Linked DNA regions of Luteipulveratus mongoliensis. The protein of the gene in region 1 interacts with the protein of each later gene in a pairwise test. Links are inferred from orthologs where the notes say so. Each region holds a gene or a part of one and is shown on either strand. Other genes may lie near its edges. The genes, in order: rpe and dnaN.

What was found.
Region 2: the proteins of rpe (region 1) and dnaN interact in binary tests that used the Escherichia coli proteins (3 or more experiments, as listed by UniProt). The link is inferred for Luteipulveratus mongoliensis from one-to-one orthologs.

Annotation. Positions count from the first base shown.
Region 1 is NZ_CP011112.1:2,929,562-2,944,163, reverse strand. What follows is about bases 5,033-7,849. They hold rpe (ribulose-phosphate 3-epimerase), read right to left. Parts: upstream 6,861-7,849; coding sequence 6,204-6,860; downstream 5,033-6,203. Other genes in these bases: VV02_RS14000 (RsmB/NOP family class I SAM-dependent RNA methyltransferase), read right to left, coding at 6,880-7,849; ribD (bifunctional diaminohydroxyphosphoribosylaminopyrimidine deaminase/5-amino-6-(5-phosphoribosylamino)uracil reductase RibD), read right to left, coding at 5,033-5,845. In the rest of the region: VV02_RS14035 (bifunctional FO biosynthesis protein CofGH), read right to left, coding at 1-1,792; ribH (6,7-dimethyl-8-ribityllumazine synthase), read right to left, coding at 1,803-2,270; VV02_RS14025 (bifunctional 3,4-dihydroxy-2-butanone-4-phosphate synthase/GTP cyclohydrolase II), read right to left, coding at 2,267-3,487; nicotinamide riboside transporter PnuC, read right to left, coding at 3,511-4,203; VV02_RS14015 (riboflavin synthase), read right to left, coding at 4,200-4,811; more of ribD, read right to left, coding at 4,811-5,032; more of VV02_RS14000, read right to left, coding at 7,850-8,397; fmt (methionyl-tRNA formyltransferase), read right to left, coding at 8,390-9,319; def (peptide deformylase), read right to left, coding at 9,323-9,880; VV02_RS13985 (hypothetical protein), read left to right, coding at 10,122-11,609; VV02_RS13980 (HAD family hydrolase), read right to left, coding at 11,619-12,317; VV02_RS13975 (primosomal protein N'), read right to left, coding at 12,382-14,460; metK (methionine adenosyltransferase), read right to left, coding at 14,567-14,602. UniProt on the Escherichia coli protein: Catalyzes the reversible epimerization of D-ribulose 5-phosphate to D-xylulose 5-phosphate.
Region 2 is NZ_CP011112.1:497,768-512,380, forward strand. Bases 5,183-8,010 are described here. They hold dnaN (DNA polymerase III subunit beta), read right to left. Parts: upstream 7,248-8,010; coding sequence 6,117-7,247; downstream 5,183-6,116. Other genes in these bases: gnd (phosphogluconate dehydrogenase (NAD(+)-dependent, decarboxylating)), read right to left, coding at 5,183-5,992. In the rest of the region: gyrB (DNA topoisomerase (ATP-hydrolyzing) subunit B), read right to left, coding at 1-1,742; VV02_RS02350 (hypothetical protein), read right to left, coding at 2,019-3,014; VV02_RS02355 (DciA family protein), read right to left, coding at 3,132-3,704; DNA replication/repair protein RecF, read right to left, coding at 3,691-4,890; more of gnd, read right to left, coding at 4,997-5,182; VV02_RS02375 (GAP family protein), read left to right, coding at 8,139-8,855; chromosomal replication initiator protein DnaA, read right to left, coding at 8,877-10,343; rpmH (50S ribosomal protein L34), read left to right, coding at 10,824-10,961; rnpA (ribonuclease P protein component), read left to right, coding at 10,998-11,402; membrane protein insertion efficiency factor YidD, read left to right, coding at 11,399-11,680; membrane protein insertase YidC, read left to right, coding at 11,689-12,699; VV02_RS02405 (Jag family protein), read left to right, coding at 12,763-13,470; 16S rRNA (guanine(527)-N(7))-methyltransferase RsmG, read left to right, coding at 13,480-14,235. UniProt on the Escherichia coli protein: Confers DNA tethering and processivity to DNA polymerases and other proteins. Acts as a clamp, forming a ring around DNA (a reaction catalyzed by the clamp-loading complex) which diffuses in an ATP-independent manner freely and bidirectionally along dsDNA.

The DNA.
Region 1 (14,602 bases):
CACGCACGATGTCGACGTACGCCGTCCGCCCCAGTGAGGGGTCGATCCCGCCCTGCAGACAGATCTCGGTCGCTCCGAGCGCTTGCGCCTCGGCGGCACGCTGACCGATCTGCTCCAGGGACAGGGTGAAGGCGTCGGCATCCGTCTTGCGTTGAGCGAAGGCACAGAACCGGCAGCCGACGTAACAGATGTTGGTGAAGTTGACGTTGCGGTTGACGACATAGGTCACGTCATCACCGACCACGTCACGACGGATGTCGTCGGCCAGCCGGCAGAGCGCGTCGAGGTCGGCACCATCGCTCGTGACAAGCGCCAAGTAGTCGTCGTCGGACAACCCCGCCGGGTCAGTTTCCGCACGGGACAACGCATCTCGCACGTCGGCGCCCAGCGGCTGCGGCGCGGAGTCGACGCGATGCGCGACCTCAGCCCAGTCGCCGTAGACCTCGTCGAAGTCGCTGCGCCGGTCATCGGTGCGGCCTTCGGTGTCGACCTCACGGTGCAGGTCGACACGTCCGCGGCCGTCACCTGTCGCGGCCAGCCCGCCATCCGGCTCCTGCCACGGTCGCCCCGTGGCGCGAGCGTCCTCCGCGGCCAGGCCGGTCGAGAGATCCGCCAGTGCGCGGACGTGCTCATGGAGCCGCGGGTCGATCCACGGCTCGTCGCGCTCCAAGGCACCGAGGACGTACCTCGGATGAGCCGTCAGACGCTCGGCGAGCCGCAGCCCTGACTCCTCGGTCCACTGGCGCAGCTCGTCGACCTCCGGCCAGGGACGCTCGGGGTTGACGTGGTCGGGCGTGACCGGCGAAACGCCGCCCCAGTCATCGACGCCTGCCGCCAGGAGGCGTGAGATCTGTTGTGGCTCAGACAGATTCGGCGGCGCCTGGACCGTCACAGATGGGCCGAGGAGCAGTCGGGTGACCGCGATGGTGGCGAGATACTCCTCCTCCCCCACATCGGGCGTCGACCGCATCGCGGTGTCGTCCTTGGCCCGGAAGTTCTGGACGATGCACTCCTGGATCGCGCCGTACTCCCGCGCTACCTGCCGGATCGCCAGGATGCTGTCGAGCCGGTCCTGGACGGTCTCACCGATGCCGACCAGGACCCCGGTCGTGAACGGTACGCCGACGCGGCCTGCGTCTTCGAGGACGCGGAGTCGTACGGCCGGGTCCTTGTCGGGAGAGCCGAAGTGCGCACCGCCCGGCTCCGTGAACAGTGCCGTCGAGGTGGTCTCGAGCATCATGCCCATCGACGGAGCGACCGGCTTCAACCGCTGCAGGTCGGACCAGGACATGACGCCGGGGTTGAGGTGCGGCAGCAGCCCGGTCTCCTCCAGCACCCGGATCGCCATGGCGCGTACGTAGGCCAGCGTGTCGTCGTACCCATGCGCGTCGAGCCACTCCCGCGCTGCCGGCCACCGATCCTCCGGGCGGTCACCGAGCGTGAAAAGCGCTTCCTTGCAGCCTTGGGCGGCACCCTCGCGCGCGATTTCCAGCACCTCGTCGGGCGACAGGAAAGCAGCCGGCAGACGGTGCGGCACGGTCGCGAATGTGCAGTAGTGGCAACGGTCCCGGCACAACCGGGTCAGCGGGATGAACACCTTGCGTGAGTACGTGACGACCTCTGGACGCCCGGCCTTGAGCATCGCGGCATCACGCACCCGGGAGGCTGGCTCGAAGAGCGCCTCCAGGTCCTCGCCGCGCGCGCCGAGCAGGACGAGCGCCTCACCCTCGTCCAGCGTCTTGCCGTCACGTGCCCGGGCCAGTGCCCGTCTCATACCGCTCGAAGAGGTCACTCGCAGCAGGCTACGTGAGGCCCTTCAGCGTCACGGCAGTGGCGACAGCTGCAGTGGCCGCCTCGTGACCCTTGTCCTCGATCGAGTCGGGCAGACCGGCACGGTCAAGGGCTTGCTTCTCGGTGTCACAGGTCAGCAGACCGAACCCGACGGGTGTCCCGGTGCGCACCGAGATGTCCGAGAGCGCGGACGTGGCCGCATGGCAGACGTAGTCGAAGTGCGGTGTCCCACCACGGATGACGACACCGAGAGCCACGACAGCGTCGTACGACGGAGCGAGGCGCGCGCAGGCGACGCCGAGCTCGAAGCTGCCGGGCACGCGTACCAGCGTGACGTCCTCGACCTGCGCGTCGGCGAGCCCGCGCTGGGCACCGTCGACCAGACCGTCCATGACCGTCGTGTGCCAGGAAGCCGCGACGATCGCGACCCTGAGTCCCGTCCCGTCGACCGCGATCTGTGGCGACCCGTGCCCGCTCATGCGGACGCCGCCTCAGCCTCGAGGAGGATGTCGTGTCCCAGGCGGTCACGCTTGGTCGTGAGGTACGCCGTGTTGTCGGCGGTCGCGGGCACGTGCACCCGGTCAACGCCGACGATGTCGATCCCGGACCGCGCCAGCGCCTCGACCTTGACCGGGTTGTTGGTCATCAGCCTCAGCCGCTCGACACCGAGGTCCCGCAGGATCGCGCCGGCCGCGCCGTACTCGCGGTCGTCGATCGGGAGTCCCAGCTCGGTCTGCGCGTCGACCGTGTCAAAACCGTTGTCCTGCAACGCATACGCCTGCAGCTTAGAGAGCAGACCCACGCCACGACCCTCGTGCCCGCGCAGGTAGACGACCACGCCACCTTCACGACTGACCCGCTCCAGGGAGCGGTCCAGCTGCGGGCCACAGTCACATCGGCGCGAGCCGAAGACGTCGCCGGTCAGGCACTCCGAATGAACCCGCACCAGCGGGTGGTCGCCGTCCAGACCGCGCCCGCTGATCAGCGCCACGTGCTCAGCGCCGGTCACCCGGTCCCGGTAGCCGACGACCTGGAAGATGCCGTGCGACGTGGGCAGGCGCGCCTCCGCGACCCGCTCGACGCGATCATGCTTCTCGCGCCACTGGACGAGCTGCTCGATCGTGATGACCGGCAGATCGTGCTCGGCACCCAGCTCCAGCACGGCAGTCAGCCGCATCATGGTGCCGTCGTCGTGCTGCAGTTCCGCGAGCGTCGACACGGGGTTCAGCCCTGCCAGCCGGGGCAGGTCGACGCCGGCCTCGGTGTGCCCACGCCGGACCAGGACGCCGCCGTCCTTCGCGCGCAGCGGCAGGACGTGTCCGGGCCGGATGAAGTCCTGCGGTGTCGCGTCGGCGTCGGCCAGCAGCCGGATCGTGCGCGCTCGGTCGGCTGCACTGATCCCGGTGGTCACGCCCTCGGCGGCGTCCACGGACACGGTGTACGCCGTACGGAACGGGTCCCGGTTGTGCTCGACCATGAGCGGCAGGCCGAGCCGGTCGGCGTACGCCTCGGGCAGCGGCGCGCACAGGTAGCCCGAGGTGTGCCGCACCATCCAGGCGACCCACTCGTCGGTGAGTGTGTCCGCGGCGAGGATGACGTCGCCCTCGTTCTCGCGGTCCTCGTCATCGGTGACCAGGACCGGTCGGCCATCGCGCATCGCTTGCAGCGCGTCCTCGATCGATGAGAGCGCGTTCATTTCTCCACCATTCGCTCTGTCGCTCATGCCGCCACCTCCACAGGAGTCGGTTGCTCGGTGCGCGTCGCGCGCAGCCAGACGGTGAACCCGTAGATGACCAGCCCCGCGTAAATCACGTAGAGGATGGCTGACGGGTAGTACTTGGAGTGCCACAGCAGCGGCACTCCGACCAGATCAACGGCGACCCAGGCGAGCCAGAAGTCGTTCCAGCCGCGAGCCATCGCATAGGTCGCGACCATCGATCCGACGAAGATCCAGGCGTCGCACCAGTAGTACCAACGCTCCGCGGGCCAGCCCGCGCCGATCTTGGCGAACACCGCCTGCGTGACCAGGACACCGGCCACCCAGACGATCAGATAGCCGACACGCTCCTGCGTGGTCGCCCAGCGCGGGCTGATCGCCGGCTTGTCCGCACCCCGCAGCTTGCGGCTCTCGTTCCAGATCCACCACCCGTAGATCGAGGTGATGATGAAGAAGACCTGCCGCCCGGCCTGACCGAACAGCGGCCCGCTCCCGGTGTTGGTGATACCGACGCCGAGGAAGACGGTGAAGAGCATCGCGTTGCCGATGATGCCGACGGGCCAGGCCCACACCTTGCGTCGCATGCCGCCGATCGCGGAGGCGAACCCGAACAGGTTGCCGAGGATCTCGCGCCAGGTGATCGGGTGACCCGAGATGGTCAGGTGCGCGTCGTAAATGCGCTCGAAGAGGTTCACGCGCTGACTCCTGTCGGCGCGCCACTGGCGAGCAGCCGCTCGACGTACTTCGCCAGGACATCGACCTCGAGGTTGACCAGGTCACCAACTCCCTTACGCCCCAACGTGGTCAGGTCCAAGGTCGTGGGAATCAAGGACACGCTGAACGTGCCGTCGGCGACTGCCGAGACTGTCAACGAGACACCGTCGACGGTGATCGAGCCCTTCTCTACGACGTAGCGTGCGAGCTCGACCGGCAGCTCGAACGTGACGACCTCCCAGCGGTCTCCAGGCTCCCGAGACACGATCGCTGCGGTGCCGTCCACATGGCCCTGCACGACGTGGCCACCGAAGCGGCCGTTCGCGGGCATGGCTCGCTCGAGGTTGACCGGATCGCCCACCGTGAGTCCGCCGAGGCTGCTGCGCTGCAACGTCTCGGCCATCACGTCGACGCCGAACACCTGGCCCTTCACCTCGACCACGGTCAGACAGACGCCGTTGACGGCGATCGAGGCACCGTGCACGGCGTCCGCCGTGACCGTGGCACCGCGCAGCCAAAGCACGGCGGAGTCGGACCCGTGCTCGAGGCGCTCCACGGCGCCGAGCTCCTCAACGATCCCGGTGAACATCACAGATCTCCTTCGACAGGTCTCGGCCGCAGGCGCAGCCGGACGTCTTGGCCGAGCTGCTCGATATCGAGCAGCTCGAGATGGTGGGCGGCCGACAGGGTCGGCACGCCGAGTGAGGCGACCAGCGACGGGCCGTCGCCGAGCAGGGTGGGAGCGACGTAGACAAGCGCCTCATCGACCAGGCCAGCGCGCAGGAAGGCAGCCGCGACGGTCGGGCCGCCTTCGAGCCACAGGTGACGAATCCCCTTGTCCTGCAACGTCTTCAGTACGACCTCGGCCGAGTGAGTGCGCGCGTGCCAGACCTCGCCCGGCCCGTTGACGCGCGCGTCCGCGGGGACGTCACGCTCGCCCATGACGACTCGGAGCGGCTGCACTCCGACTGGGCGGTCCTCGGCGTCGCGCACGGTCAGAGAGGGGTCGTCCGTCAGCACGGTGCCGGTGCCGACCAGGATCGCCCCGGCCGTGGCACGACGGCGGTGCACGTCCGCGCGCGCCCCCGCGCTGGTGATCCAGCGACTGGTGCCGTCGAGTGCGGCGACGCGACCGTCAAGGGTTGAGCCGACCTTCCACGTCACGAAAGGGCGACCGTGGACAGCGCTGAACGCCCACGGCCGGTTCAGATCCTCGGCACCGGTCCCGCTCACCGGTCCGGTGACATCAATCCCCTGTGAGCGCAGGAGTTCGGCTCCCCCGCCGGCCACAGGGCTCGGGTCGGCCTGGGCAAAGACCACCCGACGTACACCGGCTGCCAGGAGCGCCCGGGTGCACGGCGGCGTACGGCCCTCGTGGGAGCAGGGCTCAAGGCTGACGTACGCCGTCCCACCGGATGCACGATCGCCGGCGGCTTGTAGCGCGACGACCTCGGCATGCGGCGTACCGGCTCCGTGGTGCCAGCCCTCGCCGACCACCTCGCCCTGCGCGCTGAGGATCACGGCACCGACTCGGGGGTTCGGATCGGCGAGGCGACCCTGAGCGGCGAGCTCCACGGCACGCGAGAGCAGCGCAGCATCCTGCTGCGTCAGGCCTACGGTCATGGCCCACTCCCTCTCGCTCGCGACGGCGAGCTCCGGGGTGGACTGGTGACGTCAAAGGGTCGACAAGGCTCGACCCAGTGAGCGGCCCTCGCCGAAGCGGGACCGGACATCACCGGCAAGCGGTCGCCAAAGAGCAACCGCCACGTGCGCCTCCCATCCGGACTTTCACCGTCGGTCCTGGAGTTCCACCAGGTCAACCGACCACCCGAAGGTGGCCGGGTCGCGGACTATCACCGCCGGCTCGGAATTACACCGACCCCGGAGCACGTACTGCTACCCATAAGTATGCACCACGACGATCATCACGGCACTTCGTGTATCCCCGTGGACGAGATGGCAGGCCGATCGTCGGGTGGATTCAGTGGGTGTGCTGGGAGGCGAGCTCGCGCAGCTCCCCGATGGCGTTCGCCGCGTCGTCGGCGCCGTAGACCGCCGAACCCGCGACGAACACATCGGCGCCCGCCTCAGCACACTGCTCGATGGTCTTGGCCGAGACTCCCCCATCGACCTGCACCCAGATCTCACCGCCGTGACGCTGCACGGCGTCGCGGACCTGCCGCACCTTGGGCATCTGATCTGCCATGAAGGACTGCCCGCCAAAACCTGGCTCGACCGTCATCACGAGCACCATGTCGAGCTCGGGCAGCAGGTCCTCGTAAGGCGCGAACTCCGTCTTGGGCTTCAGCGCCATGGCCGCTCGGGCGCCGGCCGCCCGCAGCGAACGCGCAAGCGCCACAGGGTTTTTCGCCGCCTCGATGTGAAAGGTCACGGACTTGGCACCGGCCTCGGCGTACGACGGTGCCCACCGGTCAGGGTCATCGATCATCAGGTGACAGTCGAGTGGGATCGGGCTGACCTTCTGCAACGCTTCGACCACCGGCAGGCCCAGCGTCAGGTTGGGCACGAAGTGGCCGTCCATGACGTCGACATGGGCCCAGTCCGCATTGGAGATGCGGTCGAGCTCGCGCTCGAGGTTGGCGAAGTCAGCGGACAGGATGCTCGGCGAGATCTGCAACGGAGGGTCCCTTGGGGTGTCAGCGGGGCTGCTTGCGAAGCAGCGCGAAGTACATGGCGTCGGTGCCGTGGATGTGCGGCCACAGCTGGACGGTCGGGCCGTCGCCCAACCTGTCGATCGGCGCGCCCTCTGCGTCGATGAACAGGGGCCGCGCGTCCTCGAGCACGACATCGGTGCGGTCGCCCACGATGTCGTCCACAACCAGTTGCGTCTCGGCCACATGAGGGCTGCACGTCGCGTAGCCGATCACGCCTCCCGGGCGCGTCGCCTCGATGCCCGAGACGAGCAGCTCGCGCTGGAGGGCCGACAGCTGAGGGACGTCGGACGCCTGTCGGCGCCAGCGTGACTCGGGGCGTCGGCGCAGCGCTCCGAGGCCGGTGCACGGCGCGTCCACCAGCACACGGTCGTACGTGTCGGGCTCCTCCGCGCCGAGGTCGCGACCATCGCCGGTCCCGACCATCACCTCGACGTCCGCATCGAGAGCCGCACGCAGCGTCTTGCGCACCAGCTCGGTGCGGTGCTCGCTGACCTCGTTGGCGAACAGCACGGCACCGCGCTGCGCGGCGAGCGTCGCGAGGAGAGCTGCCTTGCCTCCGGGCCCGGCGCACAGGTCGAGCCACTGCTCACCGTCCGGGTTGGGGTTCTGCACGGTTGCCGCGGCGAGCGCCAGGGCGAGCAGCTGGGAGCCCTCGTCCTGCACGGCCGCACGCGTCTGGCGGACGGCGGCGATCGCGGCCGGGTCGCCCGACTCCATGATCGCGGCCAACGGCGACAACGAGGACGCCTCTGCGCCCGCCTCGACGAGCTCTTCAACGGTCGCAAGACCAGGACGAGCCACGAGCGACACGCGTGCCGGGTCGTTGTCCGCGGCAAGCAGGCGCTCGAGGTCACCGTCAACCGTCTCGTCGGTGGATGCGCCGTGCGCGACCAGCGCCGCGCGCAGGGCACGCACCACCCAGCCCGGATGGGAGTACTCCACCGAAAGGGCATCGACCCGATCCCGGCCTGCGGTCACCTCGGTGACCCACTCCTCGCGAGTGCGCTCACTGATACGCCGCAGCACCGCATTCACGAACCCCGCGGCACCGGCTCCGTTGACACTGCGCGCCAGCGCGACCGTCTCGGACGCGGCGGCGTGCGAGGGCACCCGCATCCCGAGCAGCTGGTGGGCGCCGAGGCGCAACGTGTCCAGGACGGGCGGGTCGATCTGTGTCGCGGGGCGTCCGGCGGCCAGCTCGATCACAGGGTCGTAGAGCCCCCGCATCCGGATCCCGCCATAGGTCAGCTCAGTCGCGAATCCGGCATCGCGTCCCTCAAGTCCTGCGTTGCGCAGGATGCGCGGGAGCTCGAGGTTGGCGTACGCGCCACGGTCGACCGCACGCGCCACGTCGTACGCCGCCCGCCTGGCCGGATCGCCCTCTCGCCGCCGGTCGGACGGCCGGCTCGCGGAGCGTGCGCGGTCGCCGGAGCGCCGCGCGTCCGGCCGCTGCCGACCTCGTGAGTTGCGATAACTGCCACCGTCGCGTCCTTCAGGCACCCAGAACCTCCTCGTCACCGGCTCGTACGCCGCGAGCCCAGTCTGCGGCCGCCATCGGCTTCTTGCCAGCCGGCTGCACCAGGCCGAGTCGTACGGGGGTGGTCGCCGTGCCGACGAGAACCTCCCGTTTGGCGACCCGAAGGTGGCCGGGCGGCAGAGCAGCAACGTCAGCAACGGGCTCGACGGGTTGGATCTTGAGCCGCTCACCACGGAAGGTCGACCACGCACCCGGCTCAGGCGTACAGGCTCGGACTCGACGATCGACCGCGAATGCTGGTTGCTGCCAACGGATCTCAGCATCCTCGACGGTGATCTTCGGTGCGAGAGACACGCCTTCGGCCGGCTGGGGCACCGGCAGTGCGCTCCCATCGGCCAGGGCATCGAGCGAGGCGACGAGCAGGCCGGCACCGGCCTTGCCCAGTCGCTCGAGCAGGTCGCCGCTGGTGTCGGTCCGCCGGATCGTCTCGGTCAGGGTGCCGAGGACGGGTCCGGTGTCCATGCCTTCTTCGAGGATGAACGTGGTAGCACCGGTGACCTCGTCGCCCGCCAGCACGGCGTGCTGCACCGGAGCAGCCCCGCGCCATGCGGGCAGCAGTGAGAAGTGCAGGTTGATCCAGCCGAGCCGAGGGATGTCCAGGGCAGACCGCGGCACCAGCGCGCCATAGGCGACGACCGGGCAGGCATCGGGGCTCAGGGCGGCGAGCCGCGACTGGAACTCCGGATCCGACGGGCGACCGGGAGCCAGCACCTCAAGACCGACCTCCTCGGCACGGCGACGGATCGGGGAGGTCGCAGCCCGACGGCCACGACCCGCGCGCGCGTCGGGACGGGTGATGACGGCGACGACCTCGTGATCGGAGTCGAGGAGGGCATCGAGGGACGGCAGGGCGACCTCAGGCGTGCCGGCGAAGACCACGCGCACCGGTCATCGCCCCCGGCCGAAGGTCGGGTGCGGGGACTCGCGGATGATCGGTCCCGGCTGCCCGGCCCACTCCGCGTCACGAATCTCCTTGAGAGCCAGACGGCGCGCCTCATGGTCAAGCCGGTCGACGAAGAGGATGCCGTCCAGGTGGTCGGTCTCGTGCTGGAGACAGCGCGCCATCCGATGGGTGCCCTCGATGGTGATCGGCTCGCCGTACATGGAGAAGCCTTTGGCCACCGTGCGCACAGCCCGCGGTGTGTCGAAGACCAGGTCCGGGATCGACAGGCAGCCCTCGGGGCCACACTCGATCTCCTCTGACAGCTCGAGGTCCGGGTTGATCAGATGCCCGACCTGCCCGTCGATGAAATAGGTGAACACCCGCAGCCCCACACCGATCTGAGGCGCCGCGAGACCCGCGCCGGGCGCATCCAGCATGGTGTCCTCGAGGTCAGCGACCAACCGGCGCAGCTCGGCGTCGAAGTCGACGACCGGGGCTGCGGGCGTACGCAGGACGGGGTCTCCGAAGAGTCGGATGGGCTGGACGGGCAACGGGGACCTCACGAGCGGACGAGACGGGAGTGCTCACAGCGACTGATCGACGATGCCGGCTCGGCGGAGCCTGCGAGCCGATTGGAGGAGGAGATCAGTCCGACGAACACTCTAATGACCGGCACTTCTGGAATGACCAGCGGCAGCCGTCCCAACGCGTAATGTTCCATCAGGGAGTCGATATGCCGCGCAGGGTGGGGAGGTGGGGACATTGACGCGAGGACCGGGACGACCGACCCAGATCTTGGGCGACATGTCCGACCCGCAGGGCGGCGCCGTCGATCTGCGCGCGCGCGTGGCCTGGCTGGCTCGCGTGTCGCGCTGTGCATCCTCCGATCCCGAGGCCACCAAGCAGGTTGCGTTCGCCGACCGGATGCGCGCGGTCGGGGTGAGCGCGAGCAGCACCAAGGTGTCCCTGTGGGAGAACGCCCACCAGCCGATGACGCTGGCCGTCCTTGCCGGCTATGAGAAGGTCCTCGATCTCGCGCCGGGTCAGCTGCAGGCGACCTGCGAGGGCTTGAGCCGCTCGATCTCCGCGAGCGGCCGACCGTCGCTGCAGCGGGCCCGCGCACTCGGTGGCGGTCAGCAGCTCCTCGACACGGTCTACGACGCAGCCAGCCGGCACGCGACGACGGGCGGCGACTGGTTCGCCTTGACGTCCTACTGGGACCACATGAGCGACACGATGATCCCCATCGCGATCGTGCGTTCCCTGACCGCGACCCTGCTGAGCGAGATGGTCCGCTCTTGCGGCACGGCCTATGTGACCCGTTATCAGGCGCTGTGCCACCTCGCCGATCACCCGGTCTACGCCCAGGTCCTGGTCGACACGATCCTGGACTTCATCGCCGTCCCAGGGGTCGAGCCGGTCATCGACGCCATCAGCCTGATGGGCGAGGGCCTGGCTGAGCAGACGGCACCGGTGCTGCTCGACCTCGGTGCCGACCAGTTCGGGCGGGTGCGGACCGGAGCTGTCGGCGCGCTCACCAACCAGATCCGGATGGGCACGTTCCCGCTCTCACTACGGCCGCGGCTGCGCCAGTTGATCGGCGCGTTGTGCGCGGGATCTCTGGACGACGCGCGGCTGGCTCGGCAGCTCATCGTCCGGCTGCCCGAGGAGGACCAGGCCGAAGGGCTCGCCCTGCTGCGCCGTCGCACCGCGCCGGCGCCTTCGGGCACGGCACGGTCTCTCCCGCCGCCCACGGCGCCCGTTGACCTGGCGCGCTTCGAGCGCGCTGCCCAGCAGGCCACGGGCCTGCCGAGTGATCCGGTGCTGCGGCGTCTGCTGCAAGAGGTCCATGTGCACGACCGCACTGAGCTGCGCCACCACGCGTGTCTGCTGCTGATGGCCAGCCCCTATCGCGCCAGCCTGGCGTCCGTCGCGGCCGAGCTGCTGGTCGAGCGGCCGGGCAGCCCCAGCTCGGTCAGTGCGGCGATCATGCTGTCCTACCTCGCGCTGCCCGAGCACACCGACACCCTCATCGAGCTGACCCGGCACCCGCAGCCAGGGGTTCGCCAGGCGGCACTCACCGCGATCACCCACGCGGCCGGCGTACCAGCCGACCTCGACCTGCTGGCTGCATCCTCGACGCCGGACACACCCGACGCCGCGGCACGCTACGCCGCCGGCATGGGCGCCCACCCGTCGCTGCCGGAGTGGGCGAGGTCAGCGGACATGTCGACCGATGTCCGCGAACGCTGCCGCTGGTGGCAGCGCAACGGCTCGGCCGTACGCAGCTGACCTGCTGACTTAGCGCCGCGGCTGCAGCGGTAGTCCGCGCACGATGAGGTCCTCGCGCAGATGGCCGGTGTCGGTGAAGAGGATGGCGTCGAGACCGGCGGCCGTCGCGGCTTGCACATTGGCCTCGCTGTCATCGATGAAGACACAGTCATCGAGCCCACCGACGTGCCGGATCCGCTCACCGAGGACCTCGAAGATCTCGGGATCAGGCTTGGCGACCTCCTCCTCGCCGGACACGATGATGTCCTCGAACACGTCGAGGAAGTCGAAGCGGTCCAACGCCTTGGGGAAGAGCTCCTCCGACCAGTTGGTCAGGGCGAACAGCGGCACCTTGGCCTGGTGCAGCTCACGCAGGATGGCAACGGTGTCCTCGACCTCACCCAGCAGGGACGCGCCGAAGTTGGAGCGGTAGGAGCGGATCTCCTGCTCCAGGTGTGGGTGCGAACGGAGCGCGAGCTGCTCCCCCTCGTCCCACCTGCGACCGGCGTCCTGGGCGTGGTTCCACGCGGTGAAGTCGAACGCCGGGTCGGCCACGAAGGCCTCAGCACGCTCCTGGCCGACTGCAGCGGCGATCGCGGGCACGGGGTCCCAGCGGATCAGGACGTTGCCCAGATCGAAGACCACGGCATCCACCGGGTTGGGCGCGATGTCGTCCTGAAGGTCCAGGGCGAAGGGCGCTTCGACGCTCTCGTGCTGCGACTCGCTCATACCCCCACACCCAACCAGGACCACCCGACAGCACCACCACGGGGTCACGCCGGCGTCGGTCTGGTCAGAGCAGGCTCGGGTCCGGGTCGACGCGGACCCCGATCGCGACGTCCTTGCGTGCGCTACGGGCGGCTCGCATCGCGGTGAGGCGAGCGAGCACCAGGGCCGCCTGGTCGTGCTCACACCGCAGCAACAGGCGCTGCCCGTCCTCGGACTCGCCCGCTCGCCGGGTGCCGACCGGCAGCGGACCCAGCACCTCCACGTCCGTCGGCAGGTCGAGGGCTGTCAACGCGCCGCTCAGCTCCACGCGGGGGCCGGTCAGCTCAGCGACCCAGCAGCTCGGCGGCAGACGCAGCTCGGCACGCTCATGCAGCTCCCGCTCGGCGAACCAGCCTGGGGCCCATCGCACCAGAGCCTCCACGGCCGGGATCGTGGTGTGGGTCGGCGCGCCGCACAGCACGACGACTCCCCCAGCCGTGCTGGGACGGGTGAGCGCGGCGGCAGCCGTCCATCGACGTACGGCCTCGGCCTGCGCCTCCAGCACCGGACGGTCCAAGAAGGCCCACGCGTCGAGCAGCAGCGTGGCGGCATAGCCGGACTCGGCCACAGGCTCAGCTCCGGGTGTGGCGATGACCAGGGACGGATCGGGGCCTACCCGGTCGAGCATCTCGCCGGCCGCCGAGCGGTGCAGAGGCACGCCGGGGAACGCTCGCCCCAGCTCCTCAGCCGTACGCCGGGCTCCGACCACGCTGGACCGCAGCCGGGTGTCGTCGCACTCCGGGCACCGGAAGGCCGGTTCGACCCGCCCGCACCAACGGCAGGCCGGGGGACGATCCGGTGACACGAGTCCGAGGGGGCCGTGACAGGTCGCGCACCTGGCGGGTGTCCGGCAGCGCTGGCAGGACAACGACGGCAGGTAGCCACGGCGCGGGACCTGCACCAGCACCGGTCCCGACTGCAGCGCCTCCTTGGCGGCCGCCCAGGCGCGTGACGGCAGGTGTGCCAGTGCGGCCGGCCCCGAACGCTCGACGTCGCGTTCGTCGCCGGTCACGACCGTGCGTGGGTGGGCCGACCGGTCGCGCGGAGCCTCCACAGCTCGGACTCGACCCGCCTCGAGCCAGGCCTGCACCGGCACCGACCGCGTATGCCCCCCGAGGACCAGCGCCGCGCCCTGCTGCTCGGCGCGCATCGCCAGGACGTCACGAGCGTGGGCATAGGGCGCCCGCGGCTCGGTCAGCGCGTCGTCGCCGTCGTCCCAGCAGACGAGCAGACCCAGGTCACGGACCGGCGCGAACGCCGCGGCTCTGGTGCCGACGACACAACGGACGTGTCCACGCAACAGCTTGAGCCAGGCGGTGTAGCGAGCCTGCGGGCCCTGATCCGCGCTGAGGCGTACATGCTGCCCCGCGCCCAGGCGATCCCGTAAGGCCTCGTCCAGCCTCTCGGTGTCACGTCCGTCCGGCACCACGAGAACGACTCCGCGGCCGGCGCTCAGGGCCGTCTGAGCGAGCTCGGCGAGGGCACTCGGCCAGTCGAGCTCGGGCCCGACGGTCGGGCGCGCGAGCCAGGAGGCGGCCGGCGCACCCCCGTCGGCGATGCGTTGGAGGAGGGCGGGCCCTGCGGGGTATGGCTCCCAGGCCACGTGGCGCGTTGCTCCAGCGGTCTCGGGCGCACTCTCCGGCGGCGCCATCGCCAGGGCCTTCTCGGCGCGCGCGTGGCGAGGCGGGATCGCCAGGCGGAGGACATCGCCGAGTGTCCCGGCGTACTGGGCCGCGACACCGCGGGCCAGCTGGAGTACGTCGTCGGTGAGCACCGGCTCCGCACTGACCACCCGGCGGATGGGCGTCAGCCGGCCCGTGTGCTCAGCCTCAGCCCGGCGCTCGAGCAGGAACGCGTCGACGTCCTGCCCGGCGAACCGCACCTTGAGCCGACACCCGGGAACGGCGTCGTCGGCGAGTGTTGCGGGCACGGAGTACTCGAACGGGCGGTCCAGGTGTGGCAGACCGGTGTCGACGTGTACGACGGCCACTGGGTCCTTGCTGGCAAGAGCCGGTCCCGTGCGCGGCCGCGGAGTGGACGCAGGCGCGACAGCCTGGAGCAGCGCGAGCTGCTCAGCTGCGGCGGACGCACCCTCCTCGGTCATGGCGCAGTTCTATCGGTCCAGGGCGACACGCGTGCACCCGGGACCGGCCCAGGAGACGACGATGCCGCCTGGTCACAAGGACCAGGCGGCATCGGTGAGACGAGCGTCAGCCGCGGACGGCCTTCTGCAGGGCCTCGACCTT
Region 2 (14,613 bases), 2.4 Mb from region 1 along the record:
TAGCCCGCCTCGATGAGGGGTCGCATGAACCTGAAGAGCAGCGTCAGCAGCAGGGTCCGGATGTGCATGCCGTCGACGTCGGCGTCAGCCATCAGCACGATCTTGTGATAGCGGGTCTTGCTGAGGTCGAAGTCCTCTCCGATACCCGTGCCGAAGCCCGAGATCAGCGCCTGGACCTCATTGTTGGCCAGCACCTTGTCGATGCGGGCCTTCTCGACGTTGAGGATCTTGCCGCGGATCGGGAGGATCGCCTGGTTGTGCGGGTTGCGACCCTGCACAGCCGAGCCGCCGGCCGAGTCACCCTCGACGATGAAGACCTCGGAGATCGTCGGGTCGTTGGACTGGCAGTCCTTGAGCTTGCCCGGAAGGCCGCCCGACTCCAGCAGGCCCTTACGACGGGTCGCCTCACGCGCCTTGCGAGCGGCCATTCGAGCGGCCGCGGCCTGGACCGACTTGCGCACGATCGACTTGCCCTCGTTGGGGTGCGCCTCCAGCCAGTGCCCGAGCTCGTCCCGCACCGCGCTGGCCACGAAGCCGCGCACCTCCGAGTTGCCGAGCTTGGTCTTGGTCTGACCCTCGAACTGCGGCTCACCCAGCTTCACCGAGATGACTGCTGTCAGTCCCTCGCGGATGTCCTCACCGGTGAGGTTGTCGTCCTTCTCCTTGAGCAGCTTCTGCTGCTTGGCGAAGGTGTTGATCAGGGAGGTGAGCGCGGTCCGGAAGCCCTCCTCGTGCGTACCGCCCTCGTGCGTGTTGATCGTGTTGGCGTAGGTGTGGACCGACTCGCTGAAGGCAGTCGTCCACTGCATCGCGATCTCGACCGAGAGCAACCGGTCTGGGTCCTCGGCCTCGACAGCGATGACGTCCTCGTGGACGGGCTCGCTGCGCTTGGAGGAGTTGAGGTGCTTGACGTAGTCGAGCAGACCGTCGTCGTAGCGGTAGCTGATGGTGCGCGGCTTGGTGTCGACCTCGTGACCCTCGGCCACGGCCTCCTCGACGGCACCCTCCTCGACTTCGCGGGGGCGTTCGTCGGTGAGGCTGATCTTCAGACCCTTGTTGAGGAAGGCCATCTGCTGGAAGCGCGTCCGCAGCGTGTCGAAGTCGTAGTCGGTCGTCTCGAAGATGTCGCCGTTGGCCCAGAACGTGATCGTCGTACCGCTGTCGTCCGGATCCTCGGTCGGTCCGATGTCGGCGAGCGGCGCCTTGCGGACGCCGTCCTCGAACTCCATCTCGTGGATGCGCCCGTCCAGGCGTACCTGCGCGATGAGTCGGTGCGACAGCGCGTTGACGACGGATGAGCCGACGCCGTGCAGGCCACCGGACACCTTGTAGCCGCCACCACCGAACTTGCCGCCGGCGTGCAGCTGGGTCAGGACCAGCTCGACCGTGGAGATGCCGTAGTCCTTGTTGACGCCCACAGGGATTCCGCGCGCGTGGTCGACGACGCGAACCCCGCCGTCAGCAAGCAGTGTCACCTCGATCGAGTCACCGAAGCCGGCCATCGCCTCATCGACCGCGTTGTCGACGATCTCCTGAACGAGGTGGTGCAGGCCACGCGCGCCGGTTGATCCGATGTACATACCGGGTCGCTTGCGGACCGCCTCCAGACCCTCGAGCACCTGAATCGCATCGGCGTCGTACGCGACCTCCGGGGCCGGCTCGCGCGGTGCGGCTTTGGGTGTGGGCGGGGTGGCGTCCTCACCGGCGGGGAGGTCGGGCGTCTCATGAGGCGCGTCAGACACGGTGCTCCTTCTTGCGCGCGGCACAGGTCTGCGCCAGGGCGCAGGCCGAGCCACACAGGTGGCGTGGGACGGTCCGTGTCACCACCTGGCGTACTCACGCATTGGCATGAACGACCACGGTGCACGGACCTTCACCAAGTCTACCTGTCTCCACTCCTGGAACGGGCGCGTGGAGGGCCCTGTGGACACGTGTCAGCCGCAAACCCACCCAGCCGTGAGGGGGGAATCGCAGCCCGGTGTCCCAGCCGGCCTGCGAGCCGCTCGGCCGGATCCGCCTCAGATGACGTAGACGACCGCGCGCTTACCGCCCGAGCAGACCGTCACCGAGCCCCCTGTACAGCTCATGGCGTAGTCCTGCTTGGTCGCGTCACTGTGCGCATTCACGGTGAAAGGGCCGGTCTTCGGGCCGGCCGCCTTGACCGCGGCCGCGACGTTCTGGGCGAAGCCGCAGGTGGTCGTCTGGGACGCCCCGACTGTCGGGCTGCAGACCTTGACGCCGGGCGGCAAGCTCCCAGCGGCGGTACTGGTCGAGGACGACGTGCTCGGCTCAGTGCTGGTGCCCGGCTCGGTCGACGATCCGGGCTCGTCGGTCGAGGGAGCATCGGTGCCGGAATCGCTCGGCGTGCCCGTCGCGGACGGCAGGGGAGTGGGGTCGGCCTTCTTGTTGTCGTCGCCGGACATGCTGAACACCAGGGCAGCGCCGAGCGCGACGAGCGAGAGCAGGATGACCGCGATCGGGCCGACCATGCCGTTGCGCTTGCGGGGCGCTTCCTCGGTGTACGGCTCGGCGTAGGCCGGTTCGGCGTACGACGGATCCTGGTAGCCCTGGTTGCCGTAGCCACCCTGCGGGGCCGCGGGCGCGTACTGATGCTGCGGCTGGCCGTAGTCCGGCGCCGCGGGCGGTGGCACGTAACCCTGCGACGGAGTAGCGCTGTAGGTCTGGGCGGTCTCGGTCGACCCACCGTCCTCGTGGTACGTCGGCGCGGTCTGCGTCTGGCCGCCGTCCGGCTGACCGTCCGGCCGATCCGTCTGCCGCGGCTGGGTGAGGTAGGGGTCGGTCGGGTCCTCGATGACCTCGTCCTCCTCGGGCGGCGTCACCGAGTCGGCACCGCCGCGCGGTGGCTTGGCATAGCCGCCAGGCTCGGCAGGCTGTTGCGGTGCACCCGGGATACGGGCGACGCGGTGGACGTCGGTCTCCGTCGCGTCGGGATCGGGGAAGAACGCGTCGAGGACTCGACGGTCCTTGTCGTCAGGGCGGTCCGGTCCGCTCACGTGCCTGTCACTCTCCTGGTCGGGCGGGTCTCGGTCCTTGAATCCCCGACGTGTCACCGTACGTGGATCGGCCCGAACAAGCACATCAAAGCAAGGGACAAGTTCTCTGTACGTCCCTCAGCCGTACGTGTCACGCGGGCCTTTGCCGCCGTGCACCTTGCGTAGACCGCGGGACCACGACGGAGCCGAAGGTCCGACCACGCGGAGCTCGACCACGACATCGGCGCCGACCGCCTGCTCCATCCGGCCCAGGATGGTCGAGCTGAGCAGCCGCAGCTGAGTCGCCCAAGCCGTGGACTCGGCGCGCACCGTCAGCACGCTGTCCTGGAACGTGACGGGCGCGGTGTGCTGTGCGACGTCCGCACCGACGATCTCCTCCCAACGGCCCATGACGGCTCCAGCCGCGACGTCGACCCGCCAGTCACGGTCGCGCATGAGCCGGTCGACCTGATCGCCGAGAGCCTGGGGATCGCGGCCGGCGCGGTCCTCGCGAGCCGACCACCGTCCCCGGTCGCCGGCCTTCCGACGTCGGATCGCGGGGGAGCCGGGTCGCAGCCCACGATCACGGGCAGCCCTACGCACCCGGGCCAGCGCAGCTGCCGCTGCGTCGACGGTGTCGTCGGCCGGGTTTTCTGAGACGGGCTGCGGGCCCAGCTGACGGGCGGCCGGCGCGTCCTCAGGCGGGTTCACGTGAAACCTCCCCGAGCGTCACGTGGAAGGTCCGACCGGTCAGCGCATCAGGGACATCGTCCGCGACCGCAGCGGTCACCAGCACCTGCTCGGCGTCCTCCACCATGGCCGCGAGCCGGGCGCGCCGGCCGGCATCAAGCTCGGCGAACACGTCGTCCAGCACCAGGACGGGATCCGTCCCGAGGTCAGTGCGCAGCAGCTGGAACGCGGCCAGCCGCAGCCCCAGCGCGAACGACCAGGACTCCCCGTGGCTGGCGTACCCCTTGGCCGGCAGATCGCCCAGCTGCAGGACCAGGTCATCGCGATGCGGGCCGACGAGGGTGACGCCGCGCTCGACCTCCTGGCTGCGGACCTGCGCGAAGGTGTCGTGCATGGCCTGCTGGAGATCGGCCTGCTCAGGCACCTCCCCGGCCGCGATCACCGAGGCCACCTCTTCGTGCACGGATGAGCGGTACGACGCCTGCGCGGCTCCGCGCCCCGCGCTCACCTCGTCGTACGCCTTGGCCAGGTAAGGGGACAGGTCATGCAGCAGCCGCAGCCGCGCGTAGAGCAGCGATGAGCCGACCTGGGCGAGATGGGTGTTCCAGACATCGAGGGTGTGAAGAGCGGATGCCCGCGCCTCGTCCTCGGGCTGGCTCTCATCACGGCGGGGGCGACGAGCACCTTTGCGCAGCAATGGCATCGAGGACTTGAGCAGCGCGTTGCGCTGCTTGAGGATCTTGTCGTAGTCGGCCCGGGCGCCGGCCCAGCGAGGCTGCCGCGCAACGAGGAGCTCGTCGAGGAACCGTCGCCGCTCGGACGGGTCACCTTTGACGAGTGCCAGGTCCTCAGGGGCGAAGAGCACGGTGCGCAGCGCGCCGAGGATGTCGCGCGGGCGGGTCAGTGCCGCTCTGCCGAGGCGAGCACGGTTGGCGCGACCGGGATTGATCTCCAGCTCCACGATCTGTTCACGGCCGTCGCGCACGACGACCGCCCGGATGATCGCCTGCTCGGCGCCGGCTCGGACCAGCGGCGCGTCCTGCGCGACCCGATGGGAGGACAGACTGGCGAGGTATCCGGCCGCCTCGACCAGGTTGGTCTTGCCCTGTCCGTTGAGGCCGACGAACGTCGTGATGCCTGGCTCGAGCTCGACCTCGGCAACCGGGTAGGAGCGGTAGTCGACCAGCGACAGGTGCCGCAGATACATCCGTTCCTCCCTCGCGCCATCTCGCGGAGCATCGGACAAGGGCGTTGATCCGTACGCCGGAAGGTCACCTTCGGCGCACGGGCCGACCCGTCCCCGCGCTAGTGGCTCAGTGCTCGCTGGCCTTCGCGCCAGGCTTGGGCCTGTCGTCCTGCTTCGGCTGAGCAGCAGGGCTGACCTCGCTGTGCCCCTCCTTGGCCGCTCGCCAAGGCTCCTCGCCGAACTTCATCACCTCGTGGCCGCCGAACTGTCCACGCAGCGCGGCGACGGCCCGCATCTGCGGGGAGTTCTCCTGCCGTGAGCTGAAGCGGGCGAACAGTGCGGCCGCCAGCACCGGCATCGGGACCGCGAGGTTGATGCCTTCCTCCAGGGTCCAGCGACCCTCGCCGGAGTCGGTGGAGTACTCGCTGATGCCCTCGAGGTGAGGCGTCTCCTCGAGGGACTTGACCAGGAGGTCCAGCAGCCAGGAGCGGACGACGGTGCCACGGGTCCAAGCCTTGAAGCAGCCTTCGACGTCCTCGACGATGTCCTTGGCCTCGAGCAGCTCGAAACCCTCGGCGTAGGCGTGCATCAGGCCGTACTCGATGCCGTTGTGGACCATCTTCGCGTAGTGGCCGGCGCCGACCTTGCCGGCGTGGACGAAGCCCTCCTCGCGCGGACCTTCGGGTCGCAGCGCGTCGAAGATCGGCATCGCGCGCTCGACGTGCTCGGCGTCGCCGCCACACATCAGGCCGTAGCCGTTGTCCAGGCCCCAGACGCCGCCAGACACACCGCAGTCGACGTAGCCGATGCCCTTGTCCTTGAGCAGCTCGGCGTTGGCCTGGTCATCGGTGAACTTGCTGTTGCCACCGTCGATGACCATGTCGCCCTCGGACAGCAGGCCGCTGAGCTCTTTGATGGTCTCGCGCGTCGGGTCGCCCGCAGGCACCATGACCCAGACGGTGCGCGGTGCCTTGAGCTTGCTGACCAGCTCCTTCAGGTCAGCAACGTCGCTGACCTCAGGGTTGCGGTCGAAGCCGATGACCTCGTGGTCGGCGCGACGGATGCGCTCGCGCATGTTGCCGCCCATCTTGCCCAGACCGATCAGACCCAGCTGCATCGAAATGCTCCTTCGCGCTCTGCGGAAACGGGTGGTGCCCTGGTGGAACGCTACGCCCGCTGCGAGCGGTCGCGAAGACTCCCCACCATCAGGAGTTGTACGGGCCGGCTGACCGAGCCGAGTGGCGTGGTCAGCTGGCGAAACGGACAGGCATCAGGACGTAGCGATAGCTCTCGTCCGCATCGCCGTCCGCCTCGGCCTGCCCGCTCAGGACGGCCGGACGGCTCGGCTGGGTGAACGACAGGCGGGCGTACGACGTACCGAGCGCGCCCAGCCCGTCGAGCAGGAACTGGGGGTTGAACGCGATCTCCAGCTCTGGACCGGTCAGCGTCGCCTCGACCGCCTCGCTCGCCTGCGCGTCGTCACCGGTGCCGGCCTCGATCGCGACCTGGCCCTCGGAGAAGCGCAGCCGGATCGGGGTGTTGCGCTCGGCCACGAGGGAGACACGCTTGACCGCCTCGGTCAGCGCCGCGGTCTCGATGACGGAGACCGAGTCGACGCTGGTGGGGAAGATCGAGGTGACCTTGGGGTACTCACCGTCGAGCAGGCGGGTGGTCGCCCGCCGCTGACCGGCCTCGAAGCCGACCAGGCCGTCGCCACCGGCGGCCGTGCCAAGTGCGATGTCGACCGACCCGGAGGCGCCGAGGGCCTTGGCCGTCTCCGACAGCGTGCGGGCCGGGATCAGTGCAACGTGGCTGGCATCGGTCACGCTCGGGTTCCAGCTCAGCTCGCGCATCGCCAGCCGGTAGCGGTCAGTCGCCAGGAGGGTGATCTTCTCGCCCTCGATCTCGACCCGGACGCCCGTGAGGATCGGCAAGGTGTCACCACGGTCGGCCGCGATCGAGACCTGACCGACCGCCTGGGTGAAGACATCGCCGTTGATGCTGCCCGTGGAGTCGGGCGAGGACGGCAGGGTCGGGTAGTCGTCCGTCGGCATCTGCTGGAGGCTGAAGCGGCTTGAGCCGCAGGTCACCTGCACCTTGGATCCGTCGGTCGCGATCTCGACCGGCTTGCTCGGCAGGCTCCGGGAGATGTCGGCGAGCAGGCGACCCAGCACGAGCACCGTGCCCGGCTCATCGACCTGCGCATCCACCGTGACCCTGGCTGAGACCTCGTAGTCGAAGGCGCTCAGGACCAGGCCCTCGGGCGTGGCTTCCAGCAGCACCCCCGCCAGGACTGGCACCGGCGGACGCGGGGACAGACCTCGTACCGCCCACGTCACTGCTTCGGCCAGCACGTCGCGATCGACCCGGAGCTTCACGTCCACCGTCCCTTGCCTGTCGCGCCACGGTGCGGTGACCGCGCGGCGATCCTTCGTCGTCTGGCTCCGCTCCGGTCACCGACGTCGGTCGTGTGATGGAGCGAGAGAGGACACCCACGCGTACGCCGGGTGCGAGCCGACCCTAGTCGGGTCTTTGGTGGCAATCCAACATCTGGGGCGCACGTTCCTGGTCTGGATGAGTGACGAACGAATGGCTCACTGTCCACGTCATCCCCAGGTACGCGGGGCGGGGCGTCAGCTGGTCGATAAGGGTAGTAGTGGTGATCGCACCTGTGGATTCTGTGGACAACAGCCGTACGGACCGCCATCTCGGTGATCTGGGCTGTGCACAGGGCGTGGAGACAGGGTGTGGATAACTTGCTCGACCTGGGGATAAGTCGGCCGGTCCACGCGTCGTCCCCACTGATTCGACTGTTGATCCACAGGTTGTGCGCAGGGTGTGGGGATCGAAACAGCTCGTGCCGGCGGCGAAACAGGTGTGACTTCTGTGGCGTAGGTGGCGTGAATGGCGTGCTGTGACTTGCCCACAGGTCTATCCCCAGGCTGTGGATAACCGTCGCACACCTTGGTTTTGCGGGCTTATACGGCACGGGCTGCGGTCATCAGCACCGCGATCGAGGGCTTCGCGGGCGCACCGCGTCCCGTCGTGGGTTCGGGGTCGAACGCGAGGGTCATTGTTTTCCACAGGCTTATCCCCATGGTCATCCCCAGGCTTCCCCACAGCCTGTGGACAACGGGTCGGGCCTCACGTTCAAGGCGAGGGTCAATCGCGCCGCGACGAAGGACGTACGCCCAAGGTGGGGGGTGCAGCTGAGATTGATGGTCTTGTGGCCGCTGTGGACCCCGGTACCGAGGCGACAGGCTGAGGGTGTGACCCCCGCTCTCCTTGGCACCCTCGCTGTCCTGGCGCTGATCGACTCCACGTCGTTCGGCACGCTGCTCATCCCGATCTGGCTGATGCTCGCGCCCGGACGCCTCCGGCCGGCCCGGGTGGTGGTCTTCCTCGGGACCGTGGCCGCCTTCTACGCCGTGGTCGGGCTGTTGCTCTCCGCCGGGGTGGCGGCGTTCGTCGACGACCTCGACGGATTCCTGGAGAGCAAGACCGCATTCGCCGTGCAGCTCGTGCTTGGCGTCGCGCTGTTCGCCTATTCGTTCTGGATGGTCCGCAAGAGTCGCCCTCAGCAGGCGGGAGGCGGCCGCCTCACCCGCTGGCGGGACCAGGCGATGGGCGTGGAGACGGCGGACGGTGCGGAGCGCGGGTACCGCGGCCTGGTGACGCTGGCCCTGGCTGCGGCCGGCCTGGAGGTCGCGACGATGCTGCCCTACCTGGGAGCCATCGGGATCCTGGCGAAGGCGGATCTCGCCGTTCCCATGCACGTCGGCGCGCTACTGCTCTACTGCGTGGTGATGATCCTGCCGGCGCTGGTACTCCTGGTCGTCCGGCTCGGAGCACGCCAGCTGATCGAGCCGGTACTGCGCAGGTTCGGTGCCTGGATGGAGCGCTCGAGCCGCGAGACGACGAGCTGGATCATCGGCATCGTCGGTTTCCTGCTGGCGCGCGACGCCGTGGCCCGCCTGTTCGGCTGACGCTCGCGGCGTCGACGGCACTCAGCCCGCGGCAGCGCGGGTGATCTGGCTGGTGAGCTCGGTGATCTGATCGTAGATCGGCCGGCGCTCACCGATCAGCTGCCGGATCTTGCGGTCGGCGTGCATGACCGTGGTGTGGTCCCGGCCGCCGAACTGCTGACCGATCTTGGGCAGCGACAGCTCGGTGAGCTCACGGCACAGATACATCGCGATCTGTCGCGCGGTCACCAGCGTGCGTGATCGCGACGAACCGCAGAGCTCCTCGACCGACACATGGAAGTACTCGGCCGTCTTGGTCATGATCAGGGTGGCCGTGATCTGGCCGGTGCTGGCGCTCGGGACCAGGTCCTTCAGCACGTAGCCGGCGACCTGCTGATCGACCGGCTGCTGCGACAGTGAGGCGAACGCCATGACGCGAATCAACGCACCCTCGAGCTCGCGGATGTTGGTGGAGAACTTGCTGGCGATGAGCTCCAGCACGTCGTCGGGCACGTTCATCCGCTCGGCGATCGCCTTCTTGCGCAGGATGGCGATGCGGGTCTCCAGGTCGGGCGGCGTGACGTCGGTCTGCAGACCCCACTCGAACCGCGACCGCATCCGGTCGGCGAACCCGCTCAGTTTCTTGGGCGGCTGGTCGCTGGTGAGGACGATCTGCTTCTCACCATCGTGCAGCGCGTTGAAGGTGTGGAAGAACTCCTCCTGCGTGCCGTCCTTGCCCTGCAGGAACTGCACGTCGTCGATGAGGAGGACGTCGACGTCGTCTCGGTAGCGCTTCTGAAAGCTGCTCGCCTTGTCGTCGCGGATCGAGTTGATGAAGTCGTTGGTGAACTCCTCGGAGTTCACGTAGCGCACGCGCATGCTCGGGTAGAGGTTGCGCACGTAGTGACCGATCGCGTGCAGCAGGTGCGTCTTGCCCAGCCCGGAGTCGCCGTAGACGAACAGCGGGTTGTACGACTTCGCGGGCGCCTCGGCCACCGCGAACGCCGCGGCGTGGGCGAACCGGTTGCTGGCACCGATGACGAACGTGTCGAACGTGTACTTCGGGTTGAGTCGCGCATCGGTGACCGGCTCGACCGGCCGAGTCGTCGTCATCGGGACTGACGCCCGCAGGGGTACGACGGTGTCGCGGGTCGCACGCTCCTCCGCCTCGGTCTCGGCGACCTCGTCCTCACCGATGCCGGCCTCGCGCGCCTCGGCGCTCCCGTCGACCGTCTGTCGCAGCTGCGGATCGACGGTGATGGCGAGGCGTACGTCGCGGTTGAGGTGTCGACTCAGCGCGGCGGACACCGGCTCGCGCAGGGTCGTCTCGAGAATGTCCTTGGTGTGATCGAACGGCACCGCGAGGAGTGCGGTCTGGTCGACCAGACCGACGAGACGGGTCAACCGCAGAAACGCACGGTCGCGAGCGGCGATGCCGGTCTCCTCAAGTGCTAGCACTGTGGAGTGCCAGACGTGGGCAAGATCCGGTTGATGCTCGCTTACAGTCACCGTGCTCCCCTCCGCTGTGTCGTGGCTACCGCTGCTCCAGCGAACCTAGACTAGGCAGGCAATCCACAGGCTTATCCACAGGCTGTGTACGAAGAGGTGGAGCCGGGTCAGAAGGCCAGACGCTAACAACTCCGAGGGCGCTGGGCAACACCGTGACGGCCATCTTTTGGTTTTCAACGGCCGATGCACGGCGTGTCGTCTGGCCACGTCCGGTAGGCGCGCGTTCAATGGTGCGGTTCGGGCGGACGTACTCAGTTTGACCCGCCTTCCACCACGCCCGTATCGTGGTGGCGACCGTGCCTGTCATGGCCGTTTTCGCATGCTCACTGAGCGCACTGCTGTCGACACCTCACCGGTGGCGTCAACCGTGGACTGTGGGCTTCCGACAGCGGCCGTGACTTGGCCGCAACCGGGCGCTCCATCGCGGGCGTCATCCTGACCACAGCGCAGGCCCTGCCTGTAGACCGACCGGAGACCGCCGTGAGCAAGCGCACCTTCCAGCCCAACAACCGTCGTCGTGCCAAGAAGCACGGCTTCCGTCTGCGCATGCGTACCCGCGCGGGCCGTGCGGTGCTGGCGTCACGCCGCACCAAGGGCCGCGCTCGCCTGTCGGCCTGAGCGCGCGCCGGTCGCGCGGTCGTGGCTGACCTAGGGATGACTGTGCTGCCCTCAGCACATCGCCTGCGCACGGCCACTGACTATCGCGCCGTGCTGCGTGGTCGGACCGACTCCGCTCGGCTCTCCGCCGCTCGCGCCGGGGGCCACCTGCTGGTCGTCCACGCGGCTCGCCACCCAGACTCGTTCAACGACAAAGCCGGCACCGGTGAGCACCCGCTCCCGCGTGTCGGTTTTGTCGTATCCAAGGCAGTCGGGGGCTCGGTCGTGCGCAACCGCACCAAGCGCGTCCTGCGGCACCTGGTTCGCGAGCGTCTCGGTGCGGTGCCGACGGACGTCGACCTCGTCGTACGCGCTCAGCCGGCCAGTGCCGGCGCGACCACCGCCGACCTGGGCGGCGAGCTGGACCGCTTGCTGCGCTCCGTGCTGAAGAGGCTGTCGTGAGCATCCCGGCACCGACTGCGCACGAACGGGCGAGCGTCGCGGCGCTGCCACTCGTCTGGCTGGTACGGCTCTATCAGCGCTTCATCTCCCCGCTGACTCCGCCGTCCTGCCGTTTCATCCCCAGCTGCTCTGCCTACGCCCTGACCGCGCTACGGCGCTACGGGCCGTTCAAGGGCACGTGGCTGGCCGCCCGGCGCTTGCTGCGCTGTAACCCCTGGAACCCCGGCGGTGTGGACCACGTTCCGCATCGCGACACCCACATGCCACACCCGCACTGAGGATCTCAATGATCGACACCATCCTTTTCCCCCTCGAGTGGTTCGTCGCGACCATCATGGTCGGCTTCCACAAGGCGTTCACCTTCGTGGGGCTGCCCTCCGACAACGGTGTGACGTGGGCCCTGTCCATCGTCGGACTCGTCATCGTGCTGCGCATCCTGCTGATCCCGCTGTTCGTCAAGCAGATCAAGTCGTCGCGCCGGTTGCAGCTCATCCAGCCGGAGATGCAGAAGATCCAGAAGAAGTACAAGGGTAAGAAGGACCCTGAGTCTCGGCAGAAGATGACCGAGGAGACGATGGAGCTCTACAAGCGGACGGGCACCAACCCGTTCGGCTCCTGCCTCCCGATCCTGCTGCAGAGCCCGTTCTTCTTCGCGCTGTTCCGCGTGCTGCACGGTCTGCCCAAGATGGCCGACGGTGAGAAGGAAGCGCTTGGGCCGCTGACCCGCAACCTGGCCGAGCAGGCCGAGAGCTCGACCCTCTTCGGCGCGCAGTTGTCCTCGACGTTCCTGAACTCAGATGGCCTCTCGGCGAAGATCGTCACGATGGTGCTGATCGTCCTGATGTCGGCTACGACGTTCACCACGCAGCGCCAGCTGATGACCAAGAACATGCCGCAGGCCGCCTTGGACAACCCGATGGCCAAGCAGCAGAAATACATCATGTACTTGATGCCGCTGATCTTCTTCATCACCGGCCCGAACTTCCCGATCGGCGTGCTCATCTACTGGTTGGTCACCAACCTGTGGTCGATGGGTCAGCAGTTCTACGTCATCCGCCGGATGCCAGCACCCGGATCGGCGGCCGAGAAGGCCCTCGAGGAGCGCAACCGCGCCAAGGGCAAGGAGACCAAGAAGCTCACGGTCCCTGGCCTGTCCTCATCGAAGGACGATGACGAGCCGGATGACGACAAGCCGGTGGCCGCGCCAGGTCGGGCCACAGCGTCTGGCGTCGAAGCGGGCAAGGGCAGCGGTCAGCGCGTCCAGCCCAAGCGCAACACGCCCAAGCGCAAACGCTGAGCGAGCTGAGTTCGCGCCCCGCGCCCCCCTGACCCTGCTGTGTGAGATTCCTGGAGTAACCCCATGACTGAAGACCAGAGCACCCCCACCCACGACGTCGCCGCAGATGCTGACGAGTTGACTGACGGGCTCTCGACGCCTGAGACCTCGGATGCGATCGCGAGCATCGAGCAGGTAGCGCCCGACGCAGATGCCGAGGATCGCGACGAGCAGGACGACGAGATCAGCGCGGATGCGCAGGCGGACAGCGACGGCGAGCCTGACGATGACGGTGACGAGGACGATGAGGAGTCCGGCGACGAGTCACTGTTGGAGCGCGAAGGCGAGGTTGCCGCTGACTTCCTGGAGACCTTGCTCGACATCGCCGACCTCGATGGCGACATCGATGTCGACATCGATGGAGACCGCGCTGCGGTTTCCATCGTGGACAGCGACGAAGGCCGCGTGCCTCGCCGCCTGGTGGGCGACGGTGGCAAGGTGCTGGATGCTCTGCAGGAGCTGACGCGCCTGGCGGTTCAGGCTGAGACGGGCGATCGCAGCCGGCTGATGCTCGATGTGGCCGGCTACCGGGCTGATCGTCGCGCCGAGCTGGTGAAGCAGGCGGAGGCGGTCGTCGAGACTGTTCGTACGACCGGTGAGAGCGCGCCCCTCGAGCCCATGACTGCCTTCGAGCGCAAGGTGGTGCACGACGCTGTACTCGCGGCAGGTCTGTCCTCGGAGTCCGAGGGCGCAGAGCCGCGCCGCTACGTCGTCGTACTGCCTGCGAGCTGAGCGTTTCACGTGGAACCGGACGACGCGCGTGGGCCAGATCAGGCCCCGCCACCGGCTCCGTCTGGTGCGTCGGCGATCTTCGGCTCACAGCTGGAGCTCGCTGAGGCGTACGTCGCACACCTCGCCAGTACAGGTGTCTCCCACGGTCTGATCGGGCCACGCGAGGTCCCTCGGCTGTGGGACCGCCACATCTTGAACTGCGCGGTCATCCATCCGGCCTTTGACGAGGACTCGTCGGTCGCGGACGTCGGGGCCGGCGCAGGGCTTCCGGGAATGGTGCTCGCGCTCACGCGCCCGGACCTACGGGTGACGCTGGTGGAGCCCCTCGAACGGCGGACGCGCTGGTTGGAGCATGTGGCGCGAGACATTGGCCTGTCGAACGTGGTCGTTCGGCGAGGCAAGGCGGAACAGCTGTGGGACGACTTGTCGGTGGATGCTGTGACGTCTCGCGCCGTCGCCCGGCTGGGCGAGCTGGCACGTCTGTCGCTGCCTCTGCTTCGCCCCCAAGGCAGGATGGTTGCCCTCAAGGGGGAGCGCGCTCAGGTGGAGGTCACCGAGGACGCCGACATTCTCCGTCGCTTGCGGGTCGCGGAGACGGCCATCGCCACCTACGGTGAAGGCTTGGTCGATCCACCGACCACCGTCGTGGCTCTCCGGGTGGACGGCACCTCCCCACGACTTCGGACGCCGGTGGGTTCCGGACCAGCTCTCAGCGCCGAGAAGAAGCGCGCCAAGCGAGCACAACGACGGAGCTCTCAGCTGTGAGTCGTTGACGACGCAAGACTGATTGAACGGAGCCGGTAGGTGCAGACAATGACGACGACCCCGGTGGGTTGGCAGGGCCACGAGGCCGAAGCATCACCAGCACCTGTCGGTTGGCTCCGACTGGCTGACGAGGAGTCACACATGGTGGGAAGTACTGGCAGCAGCGACACATCGAACGGGTCGGCGACCAGCGCGCCGGAGGGCGGAGCCCAGGAGCGGCACGCGACCGCGCCGGCATCGCCTGTGCCAGCACCGGCGGTCCCAGCGCCGCATGTTTCCCGTGAAACCAACGAAAGGTCGGCCGCGAGCTCCGACGTCCCGGCGGGCATCGTGGCTACCAGGGCGACGCGGCCAAAGGCTCCGAACGTCGCGTCGAGC